Regions from separate parts of the Solibacillus sp. FSL W8-0372 genome, predicted to be linked through region 2. Evidence: a T-box and tRNA genes for the amino acid it is inferred to sense, from the RefSeq annotation. Region 2 holds a T-box; the other holds one or more tRNA genes.
What was found. The T-box of region 2 lies ahead of cysS (cysteine--tRNA ligase). A T-box ahead of a tRNA ligase gene usually reads a tRNA of that ligase, here a tRNA-Cys.

Region 1 (6,874 bases), 470 kb from region 2:
TTATTAAAAGACACCTGCTCACTTATTTAGTGAAAAGGTGTCTTTGTTATTTATTTCCTAGTATTATTCTACACCCGGTAATATCCGTAATGTTTTATCATCCGCATCTAAAATAGCTTCTACTCCTAGTGGTATCGCAATATTCGGTTCGCAATGACCAAATTTAAATCCTGCTACTGCTGGTTTGTTTAAAGGCTTTATATACCCTTCTATAACGTTTAATACATCATCATAGTTATATTTACTGCTAAGCATATTAAAATCGCCTATTACAAAGCCTGCAGCAAGCTCAAGCTTTCTAGAAAGACGTAATTGATTTAATGATAAATCAATTTGCTCAATCGATTCACCGATATCCTCAATTAAAACAATTTTATTCCGAACATCAATTTCAAATTTTGTTCCAAGTGTACTAACAAGACGATTCAGATTACCACCTGTTAATTCACCACGTACAACACCGGATACGAGTGTACGAAGTGGCGAAATACTTTCTGTATACTGGATTTCAATCGGTTGGAATAATTGCTGGAACATTTTTTTTGATAATGGGTCTAGCTCCCCTTCCGGACCCGATAACATAGGCCCATGGAAGGTAACGACATTTGAAAACTCATTCACTTGTGTATGTAAAGTGGTGATGTCTGAATAGCCCCAAATGATTTTCGGATTGTCCTCGATTAATGGATAACTTATTTTATCTATAATTCTAGATATACCGTAGCCACCTTTTACTAAAAAGACTGCTTTCACTTCTGGATCACGAATCATTTGGTGAAAATCTTCTAATCGTTCCTCGTCTGTACCTGCTAAATAGCCGTCATACGATTGAATTGTATTGCCTAGCTTATATTTCAAACCAAGCTCGTCCAATATTGCTAATTTGTCCCCTAAAGATTCTATATTAAGCGGGCTGCTTAAATTTACTAATCCTACAGTATCGCCATGCTGTAATCTTGCTGGTCGTATTTTCATGTAAATGACCTCCTTTTGCTTCTGTCGCTATTGTATCATAGCGTTTTATGTAAAGCGCATTGCAATTTCCCCCAGGTTATCCCTATAATAGATAAAATTATTTTTCCATTATTAAGGAGATGCTACTTAATGAAATTTCCACCACAGCTACTTCTCATTTTAGCTACTTTATTATGGGGTGGTAACTTTGTAATTGGTCGCGCTGTTACCGGAGAAATTCCTCCTATTACCCTGGCATTTTTACGCTGGATTGTTGCCTTTGCCGTATTTTTCCCCATTGCTTACAAACGGACAAAAAAGGAATGGAGTGTACTGAAGCAAAATTGGGTTGCCGTCATTACGTTAGCTTTGACAGGAGTCGCTGCATTCAATACGCTCGTTTATATCGGTTTATATTATACAACATCCATCAATGCATCTTTAATGAATTCTTCCACACCGATAATTATATACATATTAAGCTTTCTCTTCTTAAAAGAACGTTTAACTAAGTATCAGTTAATAGGTACAATAATTTCTCTAGCTGGAGTGTCTTTTATTATTTCCGGAGGCTCATTACAAAGCTTACTTGCCTTTTCATTTAATAAAGGAGATTTAATTGTACTAGTTGCAGTGTGTTGTTGGAGTATTTATTCATTGCTTATTAAGAAGTGCGCTAGCAGGCTCCCTGGCTATTCTACATTTTTAGTAACAATTGCTATAGGTGCATTAATGCTGCTCCCATTTGCGGTATATGAACTACTCACTACATCCCAAACTATTGTATGGAGCACTACTACTATTGGAGCTATTTTTTATGTTGGGGTATTTGCATCGATTGTGGCATTTCTAAGCTGGAATACAGGCGTTGTAGCTTTAGGTGCCAACAAGGCAGGAATTTACTTAAACTTTATCCCTTTGTTTGCTAGCATCTTTGCAGTAATCTTTTTAAATGAAAAGCTGCTACTTACACAATTAATCGGCGGGGTTGCCATAATTGTCGGGGTATTTATCTCATCTATAAAAAAGTAAATTAAAAGGAGTGCATCATCAGCACTCCTTTTAATTATTCTACTCCTGTATAAATAACAGTTACGTCTGGATGATAGTTTAATACACTTGCTGGGAAGTCTTCTGTCACTTCACCACTACGAAGACGATCAAATGCTTCTTGCTTCGCTGCGCCTGCAATTAGTAAGACAATCTTTTTTGATTTCATAATTGTTTTAATACCCATAGTAATTGCATGTGTCGGTACATCATTGATTGAGTCAAAGTAAATTTTATTCGCTTCACGTGTCGACTCAGCTAGTTTTATAACATTAGTCCCTAAATCGAATGGTGTTCCTGGCTCATTAAAGCCAATATGTCCATTAACACCAATACCTAAGAGCTGAATATCAATATTCCCTGCTTCTTCAATCATTGCATCATAATCCATTGCTGCTTTTTCAATATTTGCTGCATTACCTGTTGGTAAGTAAATATTTTCCTGCTTCATATCAATATGATTAAATAAGTTGTGGTCCATATAGTAATGGTAACTTGCCTCATTTGATGGATTAATACCAATATATTCGTCCAAGTTAAAAGACTTAGCCTGAGCAAAGGAAATATTCCCTTCCTTATATATTGATACAAGTTCTTTATAAAACCCTTCAGGTGTACTTCCAGTTGCCATCCCAAAAACAGTTTTACTATTTTCCTTTAACTGTTCTACAAAAATACTTGCAGCAATTTTACTCATTTCATCATAATCTGTCGCTTCAACCCATTTTAAATTTGTTACAGCATTCATTCATTTCCCTACTCCCTATGCTTATATAATTCAAATAAAGTAAAGTTCATTTTTAGTTCCTTACATCAATACGTTAATTTTATAGCATAAATTTTTAATATGCTATATAAAACAGTTCACATTTTCTTTTAAAAAATACGATTTAACTTTAATTGTACCCATATAATTTATTAATATGTTAGGAATGAATTTCAAGCCGGAAAAAGGGTAGGACATTATAAACTAGTACTTTTTTGCATAATAAACCATATTTAAAAATACGACTGAAATATATAATGCAATGAATAGTGATAACACTTGAAAGGCTGAAACATTTAGAGGAGACAATGGGTTAAAAATCAACATTAATATAATGGCAAATATCACTCCCCAAAAATAACTAATGTATGTTGCACGTTCTCGAATCTTTTGAGCACGTTCATCCTTTGCTGCAAAGTGAGGTTCTAAATAAGCCAAACTAAACGCCATAATCGAAAGGGCAATCACCATTAATGCATCAGGAAACTTCCCTGAAAACATATGAGATCCATTAATGAAAATACCTATTAAAAGCATAAAGATACCGATAAACAAAAAGAATGACCTGTTTCCAGTAATCATTATTGATTATCCTCCTCATAAATAAATATATCCTCAATGTGACAGTTAAACTGACGGGCTAACTTAAATGCCAATGTAATGGAAGGGTTATAACGTCCCTTTTCCAAAGAAATAATGGTTTGCCTAGAAACTTTTAAATTTTCAGCTAAGCCATCCTGTGATAAACCATACCGTGTACGTAAATCCTTAATATTATTTTTCATTTTTACCTACCTAACGTAAAGTATATTTTACGTAAAGCTGACTTTACATTCATTATATATAAGAAGTAAATAATTGTAAATATAATACGAGAAAACGTTTTGTTTTCTTCGATGTTTGTAAGCCAACTGTTGTAGTACTGTAATTCCTTCTCAACTAAAAATAAACTATAGTAAACGAAAACACCCTCAAAGCCTGTAATCAAGACTTTGAGGGTGTTTTAATAGTTCTAACTTGAACTCAATGATACCGATAGCCGGGGTCGAACCGGCACTCCAGAAGGAACCGGATTTTGAGTCCGGCGCGTCTGCCAATTCCGCCATATCGGCAAAATAAAAAAGGGTAAAAAAAAACCGGAATTACCGATTAATTAAATATGGAGGCGGCAACCGGATTTGAACCGGTGATAAAGGTGTTGCAGACCTGTGCCTTACCACTTGGCTATGCCGCCATATTGGAGCGGAAGACGAGGTTCGAACTCGCGACCCCCACCTTGGCAAGGTGGTGTTCTACCACTGAACTACTTCCGCAAAAAAAAAATGGCTGGGGAACCTGGATTCGAACCAGGGCATGACGGAATCAAAATCCGTTGCCTTACCGCTTGGCTATACCCCAAAGCTTTTAATATAATGGGGCGACTGATGGGAATCGAACCCACGAATGCCTGAACCACAATCAGGTGCGTTAACCACTTCGCCACAACCGCCACTATATTATAATTTTAACTCTTAAACCTAAATAAAAATGGGGCGACTGATGGGAATCGAACCCACGAATGCCTGAACCACAATCAGGTGCGTTAACCACTTCGCCACAACCGCCACTATGTTATTTTTAAGTTTTTGAATTAATTGGCAGGGGCAGTAGGAATCGAACCCACACTGACGGTTTTGGAGACCGTAGTTCTACCTTTAAACTATGCCCCTATTAAAAGGATGGTGGAGGGGGACGGATTCGAACCGCCGAACCCTAAGGAGCGGATTTACAGTCCGCCGCGTTTAGCCACTTCGCTACCCCTCCAGGTAATGGTGCCGGCGAAAGGAGTCGAACCCTCGACCTACTGATTACAAGTCAGTTGCTCTACCAACTGAGCTACACCGGCAAAAATATGGTGGGTTTGGACGGAATCGAACCGCCGACACTTAGAGCTTCAATCTAATGCTCTACCAACTGAGCTACAAACCCATATTATATGTAGTATTTTAAAAATGGCGGTCCCGACCGGGATCGAACCGGCGATCTCCTGCGTGACAGGCAGGCATGTTAACCGCTACACCACGGGACCATTTGGTTGCGGGGACAGGACTTGAACCTGTGACCTTCGGGTTATGAGCCCGACGAGCTACCACTGCTCCACCCCGCGACAATACTATATGATTTAATTTGAATGGTGGAGGATGACGGGCTCGAACCGCCGACCCCCTGCTTGTAAGGCAGGTGCTCTCCCAGCTGAGCTAATCCTCCATGCTGGATATTGATGAAATGAATGGTGACCCGTACGGGATTCGAACCCGTGTTACCGCCGTGAAAGGGCGGTGTCTTAACCACTTGACCAACGGGCCATTTTAATAAATGGCTGGCGGAGAGTAAGGGATTTGAACCCTTGATGCAGGGTTACCCGCATACACGATTTCCAATCGTGCTCCTTCGGCCACTCGGACAACTCTCCAAGAGTTAATGGCTCCGAAGGCAGGACTCGAACCTGCGACCTGCCGGTTAACAGCCGGATGCTCTACCAACTGAGCTACTTCGGAATATTTCTATACAGCCTAGCGACGTCCTACTCTCACAGGGGGAAGCCCCCAACTACCATCGGCGCTAAAGAGCTTAACTTCCGTGTTCGGTATGGGAACGGGTGTGACCTCTTTGCCATCATCACTAGACTATTTTTTCAGAAAGACCTTATTTATTATACCACACTTTCCTTATTTGGCAAGTGTTTTTTATAATAAATTCATTCTTTCAAAACTGGATAAACGTTTCATTGAATTGTGCAATAAAATGTGGTTAAGTCCTCGACCGATTAGTATTCGTCAGCTACATGCGTCACCGCACTTCCACCTCGAACCTATCTACCTGATCGTCTTTCAGGGGTCTTACTTACTTGCGTAATGGGAAATCTCATCTTGAGGGGGGCTTCATGCTTAGATGCTTTCAGCACTTATCCCGTCCACACATAGCTACCCAGCGATGCCTTTGGCAAGACAACTGGTACACCAGCGGTGTGTCCATCCCGGTCCTCTCGTACTAAGGACAGCTCCTCTCAAATTTCCTACGCCCACGACGGATAGGGACCGAACTGTCTCACGACGTTCTGAACCCAGCTCGCGTACCGCTTTAATGGGCGAACAGCCCAACCCTTGGGACCGACTACAGCCCCAGGATGCGATGAGCCGACATCGAGGTGCCAAACCTCCCCGTCGATGTGGACTCTTGGGGGAGATAAGCCTGTTATCCCCGGGGTAGCTTTTATCCGTTGAGCGATGGCCCTTCCATGCGGAACCACCGGATCACTAAGCCCGTCTTTCGACCCTGCTCGACTTGTAGGTCTCGCAGTCAAGCTCCCTTATGCCTTTACACTCTTCGAATGATTTCCAACCATTCTGAGGGAACCTTTGGGCGCCTCCGTTACTCTTTAGGAGGCGACCGCCCCAGTCAAACTGTCCGCCTGACACTGTCTCCTACCCCGCTAAGGGGCATGGGTTAGAAGTTCAATACAACCAGGGTAGTATCCCACCGACGCCTCCTCCGAAGCTGGCGCTCCGGGATCTCTGGCTCCTACCTATCCTGTACAAGTTGTACCAAAATTCAATATCAGGCTACAGTAAAGCTCCACGGGGTCTTTCCGTCCTGTCGCGGGTAACCTGCATCTTCACAGGTACTATAATTTCACCGAGTCTCTCGTTGAGACAGTGCCCAGATCGTTACGCCTTTCGTGCGGGTCGGAACTTACCCGACAAGGAATTTCGCTACCTTAGGACCGTTATAGTTACGGCCGCCGTTTACTGGGGCTTCAATTCACAGCTTCGCTTGCGCTAACCGCTCCTCTTAACCTTCCAGCACCGGGCAGGCGTCAGCCCCTATACGTCACCTTACGGTTTTGCAGAGACCTGTGTTTTTGCTAAACAGTCGCCTGGGCCTATTCACTGCGGCTTCTCTAGGCTATGCACCCAAAGAAGCACCCCTTCTCCCGAAGTTACGGGGTCATTTTGCCGAGTTCCTTAACGAGAGTTCTCTCGCACACCTTAGGATTCTCTCCTCGACTACCTGTGTCGGTTTGCGGTACGGGCACCTCTCACCTCGATAGAGGCTTTTCTTGGC
Region 2 (6,874 bases):
TCTACTTCTTTCGATAATTTAATTCTTGAGGCCGGCTTTTCGTCAGTCGATTCTTTTACTTTAGAGGAAATTTTCGACTGAATAATTTGCATCTCAATTTCAAGCTCACGTGCGGACTTCCTTAAAGCACCGTGACCGAATACGACATTTTGCTCTGTCATATCGGAAGTTGCCACATGGATTTGAATTTTGCGCCCTTTCAACTCGGTCGATAACTTTTCAATACGCTCATCTGCTGTTTCGTTTTTACGCGTGTAGATTACTTCCACAGCATGCTGAATATAGAGTTGCTCTGTGCCCGGTACAAGGTGTGCATCAAACACAACAATCACACGCCACCCTGTATGCGCTTTATATTCAGCCATTCTTTCAATCAAGCGATCGCGCGCATCTTCAAAGTGGGGTTCGCGTAATGGACGCAGCTCACTCCATGCACCTATCATGTTATAGCCGTCTACTAGCAAAATGTTTTGCATAACCTCATCCGTTAGCTTCTTGTCGTTTACGGTACACTTCATACATAAGCAGTGCTGCTGCTACGGAAGCGTTCAATGATGTAACATGACCAACCATTGGTAAGTGATATAAGAAATCACATTTATCTTTTAAAAGACGGCTCATTCCTTTACCTTCACTACCAATAATTAATGCAAGCGGTAATGTTGCATCCATTTTACGATAATCGGCCGAACCTTTAGCATCTGTTCCCGCTATCCAAACGCCACGGTCTTTTAACTCGTCCACTGTTTGGGCTAAATTCGTTACACGCACAACTGGTACATGCTCGATAGCGCCCGTTGAAGCTTTTGCAACAACTGCCGTTAAACCTACCGCACGACGCTTCGGTATAATGATACCATGTACACCGATTGCATCTGCCGTTCGCATAATTGAACCTAAGTTATGAGGGTCCTCTAGCTCATCTAAAATAAGGAAAAACGGATCTTCATTTTTTACTTTTGCCACTTCAAATAAGTCATCTAGCTCTGCGTAGTCATATGCTGCAACAGATGCAACAATTCCCTGATGGTTTTCTGCTAGTTTATCTACTTTTTGCTTTGGTACAAATTGAACTAACACACCTTGCTCTTTCGCTAAGTCCATTAATTCCTGTACACCTGTTTTCTTAACACCTTCAGCGATCCATAATTTGTTGATTTCACGACCTGCACGTAGCGCTTCTAATACCGGATTTTTCCCGGCAATCATTTCTCCGGTTACTTCCTCTTGGGCAGCCTGAGGTTTTTCCTGCTGTTTTTTATCGTGAGCTTTAAAGGTATCCGCCTTTTTGTCGCGACCTTTAGCATCGCGCGGCTTACGACCTTGCTGTCTTTTTTCTGCCATAGTTACTCTCCTTTTGAATGTTCTACGATTTCTATTGCGTAATCTATAATTTCATTTGCCCGGTCATGTTCTTTGCTTAAAAATAAATAGCCTAAAACAGCCTCAAAGCCCGAACTATTTCGATATGTGCGAACATCTGTATTTTTAGGGACAGAGCCTGATTTGGCATTGCGCCCTCTACGGAAAACGGCTTGTTCTTCATCTGTCAAATAGTTTTCGTCAATCATGCGATGTACGATGTTTGACTGAGATTTGGCCGAAACATATTTTGTCGCTTCTTTATGCAATGTATTTGGCTTTGCGCGACCAGATAAAATTAAATATTCTCGAATTCTTTGTTCAAGCACGGCGTCCCCCATATAGGCGAGCGCCAGTGCATTTAACTGTATGACATCATGCGGTGTTAAGTTTTGCATCTATTGTCCTCGTTTCCAGCGTGTTCCTTGACGAGTATCTTCCAGCACAATATCCATACTTAACAATTGGTCACGAATTTCATCTGACCGTGCAAAATCTCTGTTTTTACGAGCTTGGTTACGCTCTTCAATCAATGCCTCTATCTCTTCGTCCAATAAACCAGCTTCAATTTTCACTTTAATTCCCAATACTTCTCCAATTGCATCAAACATATTTAATATCGCTTGCAACACAGCTTTATCAGTATTAGTTTCTTTTAAATAAACATTGGCAATATGTGATAGTTCAAACAATGCCGAAATCGCATTTGCTGTGTTGAAGTCATCATTCATTGCATTTTCAAAATCAACTTTCACTTGATTAACTTTCTCAAGCCATTGTTCGCTGTCATCCCCTAAGCTTGCCGATAATGCCAAACGGTGCTCAGCATTTGCATAAGAGGTACGAATACGATCCAATCCGTTTTTCGCCGCTTCCACTAAATCTTGCGCGAAGTTGATTGGGTGACGATAATGAACAGACAACATAAAGAAACGCAGTACTTGCGGATCGATTTGCTGACGAATATCATGCACTAATATAAAGTTACCGAGGGATTTTGACATTTTTTCATTATCAATATTAATATAGCCATTATGCATCCAATAACGTGCAAATGTTTTATCGTTATGCGCTTCTGATTGCGCAATTTCATTTTCGTGGTGAGGGAATGTTAAATCCTGACCTCCTGCGTGAATATCGATTGTATCACCTAAATGCTCACGTGCCATAACAGAGCATTCAATATGCCAACCTGGGCGTCCTTCTCCCCACGGAGAGTCCCATTTAATTTCCCCTACTTTGGCTGCTTTCCATAAGGCAAAATCTAACGGGTCTTCTTTCTTTTCACCTGCTTCAATGCGAGCGCCTACTTTTAAATCATCGATCGATTGGTGGCTTAACTTTCCATAGCCATCGAATTTACGTGTACGATAATAAACATCGCCTTGAGATTCATATGCATAACCCTTATCAATTAGCACTTTAATAAATTCAATAATATCGTGCATATGCTCTGTTACACGTGGATGGGCATCCGCTTTTTGGCAACCCAATGCAGTAATGTCTTCAAAATATGCAGCAATGAAGCGGTCTGTTAACGCCGATGTTTCTTCTCCCAGCTCATTGGCAGCTTTAATAATTTTGTCATCAACATCGGTAAAATTCGATACGAATTTCACTTCATAGCCGGCATACTGGAAATAGCGTCGTACCGTATCATATACGATGACTGGACGTGAATTTCCGATATGAATGTAATTGTATACTGTAGGACCACATACATACATTTTCACTTTGCCATCCTCTAATGGAATAAAGGGCTCTTTTTGTCTCGTTAACGAATTGAAGATTTGAATACTCATTTTGCCGCTCCTTTTTATATACATTCTTTTTTAATTAAATATTCACTTTTTATTTCTACAAAAAAGCGTCTCCATCACCTAGTTAAAGGTGACAGAGACGCTATACGCGCGGTTCCACTCTGGTTGAAAAAATACGAATACTTTTTCCGCTTGAAAGTCCTTTAACGGGGACAAATCGACTTAACTTACTATAATTTCAGTTAAATACTCGAAGGTGCATTTCAGCTTTGCCTAGACCTAGATCACTTTCAGCCGGTGATGATCCTCTCTAATAAGGTATGCGCCGCGTACTTCTCCTTCTCAACGTGCTAACTTTATATACAATTTACATTCATTTTACATTTATTTTCTGAAAAATCAATCATTAATATTACTCTTAGATAACTATTCAGCAAACTTCCCGACACGGGCGATTGTTTTTTCCTTGCCGATTAAGGAAATGGCGTTCGGTAATTCCGGTCCATGTGTTTGACCAGTCGTCACAACTCGAATCGGCATGAATAGGTTTTTACCTTTTACCCCTGTTTCTTTTTGCACGGCTTTAATAGCCGCTTTAATTGAGTCTGCATCAAAGGATTCTAAAGTTTCTAACTGAGTTTTAAATGCAGCCATAACAGCTGGCACTGTCTCACCTGCTAATACCTCGTTTGCTTCTTCATCATATGCAATTTCTTCTGTGAAAAATAGGCTCGATAATTCTACGATTTCAGCCCCGAAGCTCATTTGCTCATGGTAAAGTGCGATTAAATCAGAAGCCCATACATGCTGCTCTTCTGATAACTCTTCTGGTAGTAAGCCTGCTTTTTGTAAGTGTGGCAATGCTAGTGCAACAACTTCTTCACGAGACATTTTTTTAATATATTGGTTGTTCATCCATGTAAGTTTTGTTTTATCAAACATAGATGGTGATTTTGATAAACGTTTTTCATCAAAAAGCTTAACAAGTTCATCATGAGAAAAGATTTCCTCTTCCCCTTCCGGAGACCAGCCTAGTAAGGCAAAGAAATTAAACATTGCTTCCGGTAAATAACCAAGCTCTTTATATTGCGTAACGAATTGAATAATTGATTCATCACGCTTTGATAATTTTTTGCGCTCTTCATTTACGATTAATGTCATATGGCCATATTGTGGATATTCCCATCCGAAGGCATCAAAGATCATCATTTGTTTTGGTGTATTCGATAAATGCTCTTCCCCTCGGAATACATGCGTAATTTCCATAAAGTGATCATCTAATACAACAGCATAGTTGTATGTTGGAATTCCATTTGCTTTCACAAGCACCCAGTCACCAACATCCTTTGATTCAAACGATACTTCACCACGAACTAAATCATTGAAGTTATATGTCACATCTGCTGGTACACGCATACGGATTGTATATTGCTCGCCCGCTGCTTCTTTTGCAGCAACTTCTTCTGATGTTAAGTGACGGCATTTCCCTCCGTACATTGGAGCAGCAATACCCTTCGCTTTTTGAGCGTCACGCTCTGCTTCTAGCTCTTCTGATGTACAGAAACATTTATATGCTTGACCTGATTCCAACATCTTTTCTGCATGCTCTTTATAAATATCCAGGCGCTCCATTTGGCGATACGGTGCATACGGCCCCCCAATATCCACTGACTCATCTGGTACAATACCTAACCAACGTAAGTTATCAAGTTGAGAAGCTTCTCCACCCTCTACATTACGCTCGATATCTGTATCTTCAATACGTACTACAAAAGTTCCGTTATGATGTTTTGCATATAAATAGTTAAATAAAGCTGTACGTGCGCCACCGATATGTAAAAATCCTGTTGGCGATGGTGCATAACGAACTCGAACTGTTTTCGTCATAATATTGCCTCCTAATTTTAGCGTTAATACGCTCGACCATTTTTAATATAAAAAGTATACATTTTTTTATATGTGTAAGAAAGAACATTATATTGCACTATACTTTCACAATAAGTGTCTTTTTAAACCTTGTCCATTCTACCACTGTCAGTTACTAAGTTAAAGCAACATATGTTGATTTTCACACCTAATTTTGCCTTAAGCTTTCACTAAAAGAATTGTTGCCATTGCGGCAATACCTTCTTCACGACCAACAAATCCCAATTTTTCGGTCGTTGTTGCTTTTACATTTACTTGTGAAGGCTCTGCATTTAATAATTCTGCGATACGGTTTTGCATTTGCGCAATATATGGCGCCATTTTTGGACGCTGAGCCATAATCGTGCAATCTACATTGCCTAATTTGTAGCCCCGTTCTTCAACCTTTTTCCAAATGTATTCAAGTAACTTCGCTGAATCGGCATCTTTCCACTCTGGATCTGTATCCGGGAAGTGTCGACCTATATCTCCTTCACCAATTGCCCCTAATGCTGCATCTGTCACGGTATGCAAAAGTACATCAGCATCTGAATGCCCTAGCAAGCCGCGCTCATGGGGAATTGTAATCCCACCTAAAATTAATGGACGTCCTTCTGCAAACTCATGAACGTCAAAACCTTGTCCTATTCGAAACATAATAATGCTAGCTTACAAAGTAAACTAGCTTTCACCTTCTTTCTGCTAATCTCATTACCCATAGTATAATCAACTTCTACAAAAAAAGCCTTGAAAACCTTTTACTTTTCAAGGCTCTTTCTAAAGTTATGTTTTTCTAAAATAGCTTCTCCAAAAATCAAGTCTTCCTGAGTCGTCATTTTTACATTTTCGTAGCTGCATTCTACGATGTGAATATCATGCCCTAATCGTTCTACTAGCATCGCTTCATCCGTTCCTAAAAAACCAACCTTTTCAGCTACATCTTCTGCTTCAGCCAATAAATCATACCGGAATGCTTGCGGTGTTTGAACCATCCATAAAGACTCACGGTCAATTGTTTCTTTAATGAGTCCATTCTGCACAATTTTCATCGTATCTTTTGCACGAACGCCTGCAATGGCTGCTCCTTTTTCGTATGCAACCTTTGCAAGTTCTGTAATTTTTGGAATCGTAATAAAAGGCCTTGCTGCATCATGAACAAGAACAACCTCTACTGCCTTCATTTCTTTAATACATGAATGCACTGAATGTTGCCGTTCTTCTCCCCCTGTAGGGAGCCCTTTTACTTTTGTAATATTATAATTTTCGATGAGCGATTGTATAAATAATCGTTCCTCATCCTTTACTGCTAGCCAAATTCCTGTGCAGTTTGCATCTTGTTCAAAAACAAGAAGAGTATGCACTAAGATGGGTTTATCCGCTAAGTTTAAAAATAGTTTATTTTGCCCAGCGCCCATACGCTTCCCACTACCTGCTGCCGGCAAAACGACTTCATACCGCAAAATACTTCACTTCCTAATCTTCTTTTGGCTTCGCGAAAATCATTCGCCCGGCTGATGTTTGTAATACACTTGTTACCGTTACTCTAATCGCCTGCCCGATATAGCTACGACCGCCTTCTACAACAATCATCGTACCATCATCTAAATATGCTACCCCTTGATTGTGTTCTTTACCATCTTTAATCACAACTACTTGCATATCTTCACCAGGAATAACGACAGGCTTGACCGCATTTGCCAAATCATTAATATTCAATACTTTTACACGGTGCAATTCGCAAACTTTATTTAAGTTAAAATCATTCGTTAAAATTTGTGCACTCATATTTTTAGCTAAACGGACCAACTTTAAATCTACTTCAGCCACATCTTCAAAATCTACTTCAG

Region 1: it encodes a tRNA-Cys, which carries the amino acid that the T-box ahead of cysS (cysteine--tRNA ligase) is inferred to sense. The anticodon was not compared.

What each region holds. Positions count from the first base shown of each region.
Region 1 covers NZ_CP150204.1:3,355,939-3,362,812, forward strand. Annotated here, with positions in the region: gene MKY13_RS17190 (LD-carboxypeptidase) at 64-975, opposite strand; gene MKY13_RS17195 (DMT family transporter) at 1,105-1,986, shown strand; gene nagB (glucosamine-6-phosphate deaminase) at 2,021-2,752, opposite strand; gene MKY13_RS17205 (hypothetical protein) at 2,975-3,352, opposite strand; gene MKY13_RS17210 (helix-turn-helix transcriptional regulator) at 3,352-3,555, opposite strand; tRNA gene MKY13_RS17215 (tRNA-Leu) at 3,801-3,882, opposite strand; tRNA gene MKY13_RS17220 (tRNA-Cys) at 3,931-4,004, opposite strand; tRNA gene MKY13_RS17225 (tRNA-Gly) at 4,009-4,083, opposite strand; tRNA gene MKY13_RS17230 (tRNA-Gln) at 4,094-4,168, opposite strand; tRNA gene MKY13_RS17235 (tRNA-His) at 4,184-4,259, opposite strand; tRNA gene MKY13_RS17240 (tRNA-His) at 4,299-4,374, opposite strand; tRNA gene MKY13_RS17245 (tRNA-Trp) at 4,406-4,479, opposite strand; tRNA gene MKY13_RS17250 (tRNA-Tyr) at 4,490-4,573, opposite strand; tRNA gene MKY13_RS17255 (tRNA-Thr) at 4,580-4,655, opposite strand; tRNA gene MKY13_RS17260 (tRNA-Phe) at 4,663-4,738, opposite strand; tRNA gene MKY13_RS17265 (tRNA-Asp) at 4,763-4,838, opposite strand; tRNA gene MKY13_RS17270 (tRNA-Met) at 4,842-4,916, opposite strand; tRNA gene MKY13_RS17275 (tRNA-Val) at 4,942-5,017, opposite strand; tRNA gene MKY13_RS17280 (tRNA-Glu) at 5,041-5,115, opposite strand; tRNA gene MKY13_RS17285 (tRNA-Ser) at 5,131-5,222, opposite strand; tRNA gene MKY13_RS17290 (tRNA-Asn) at 5,232-5,307, opposite strand; rRNA gene rrf (5S ribosomal RNA) at 5,321-5,436, opposite strand; rRNA gene MKY13_RS17300 (23S ribosomal RNA) at 5,557-6,874, opposite strand, start outside.
Region 2 covers NZ_CP150204.1:3,822,197-3,829,070, forward strand. Annotated here, with positions in the region: gene MKY13_RS19555 (NYN domain-containing protein) at 1-476, opposite strand, end outside; gene rlmB (23S rRNA (guanosine(2251)-2'-O)-methyltransferase RlmB) at 481-1,344, opposite strand; gene MKY13_RS19565 (Mini-ribonuclease 3) at 1,347-1,760, opposite strand; gene cysS (cysteine--tRNA ligase) at 1,761-3,164, opposite strand; T-box leader at 3,255-3,477, opposite strand; gene gltX (glutamate--tRNA ligase) at 3,549-5,009, opposite strand; gene ispF (2-C-methyl-D-erythritol 2,4-cyclodiphosphate synthase) at 5,208-5,684, opposite strand; gene ispD (2-C-methyl-D-erythritol 4-phosphate cytidylyltransferase) at 5,786-6,487, opposite strand; gene MKY13_RS19590 (PIN/TRAM domain-containing protein) at 6,501-6,874, opposite strand, start outside.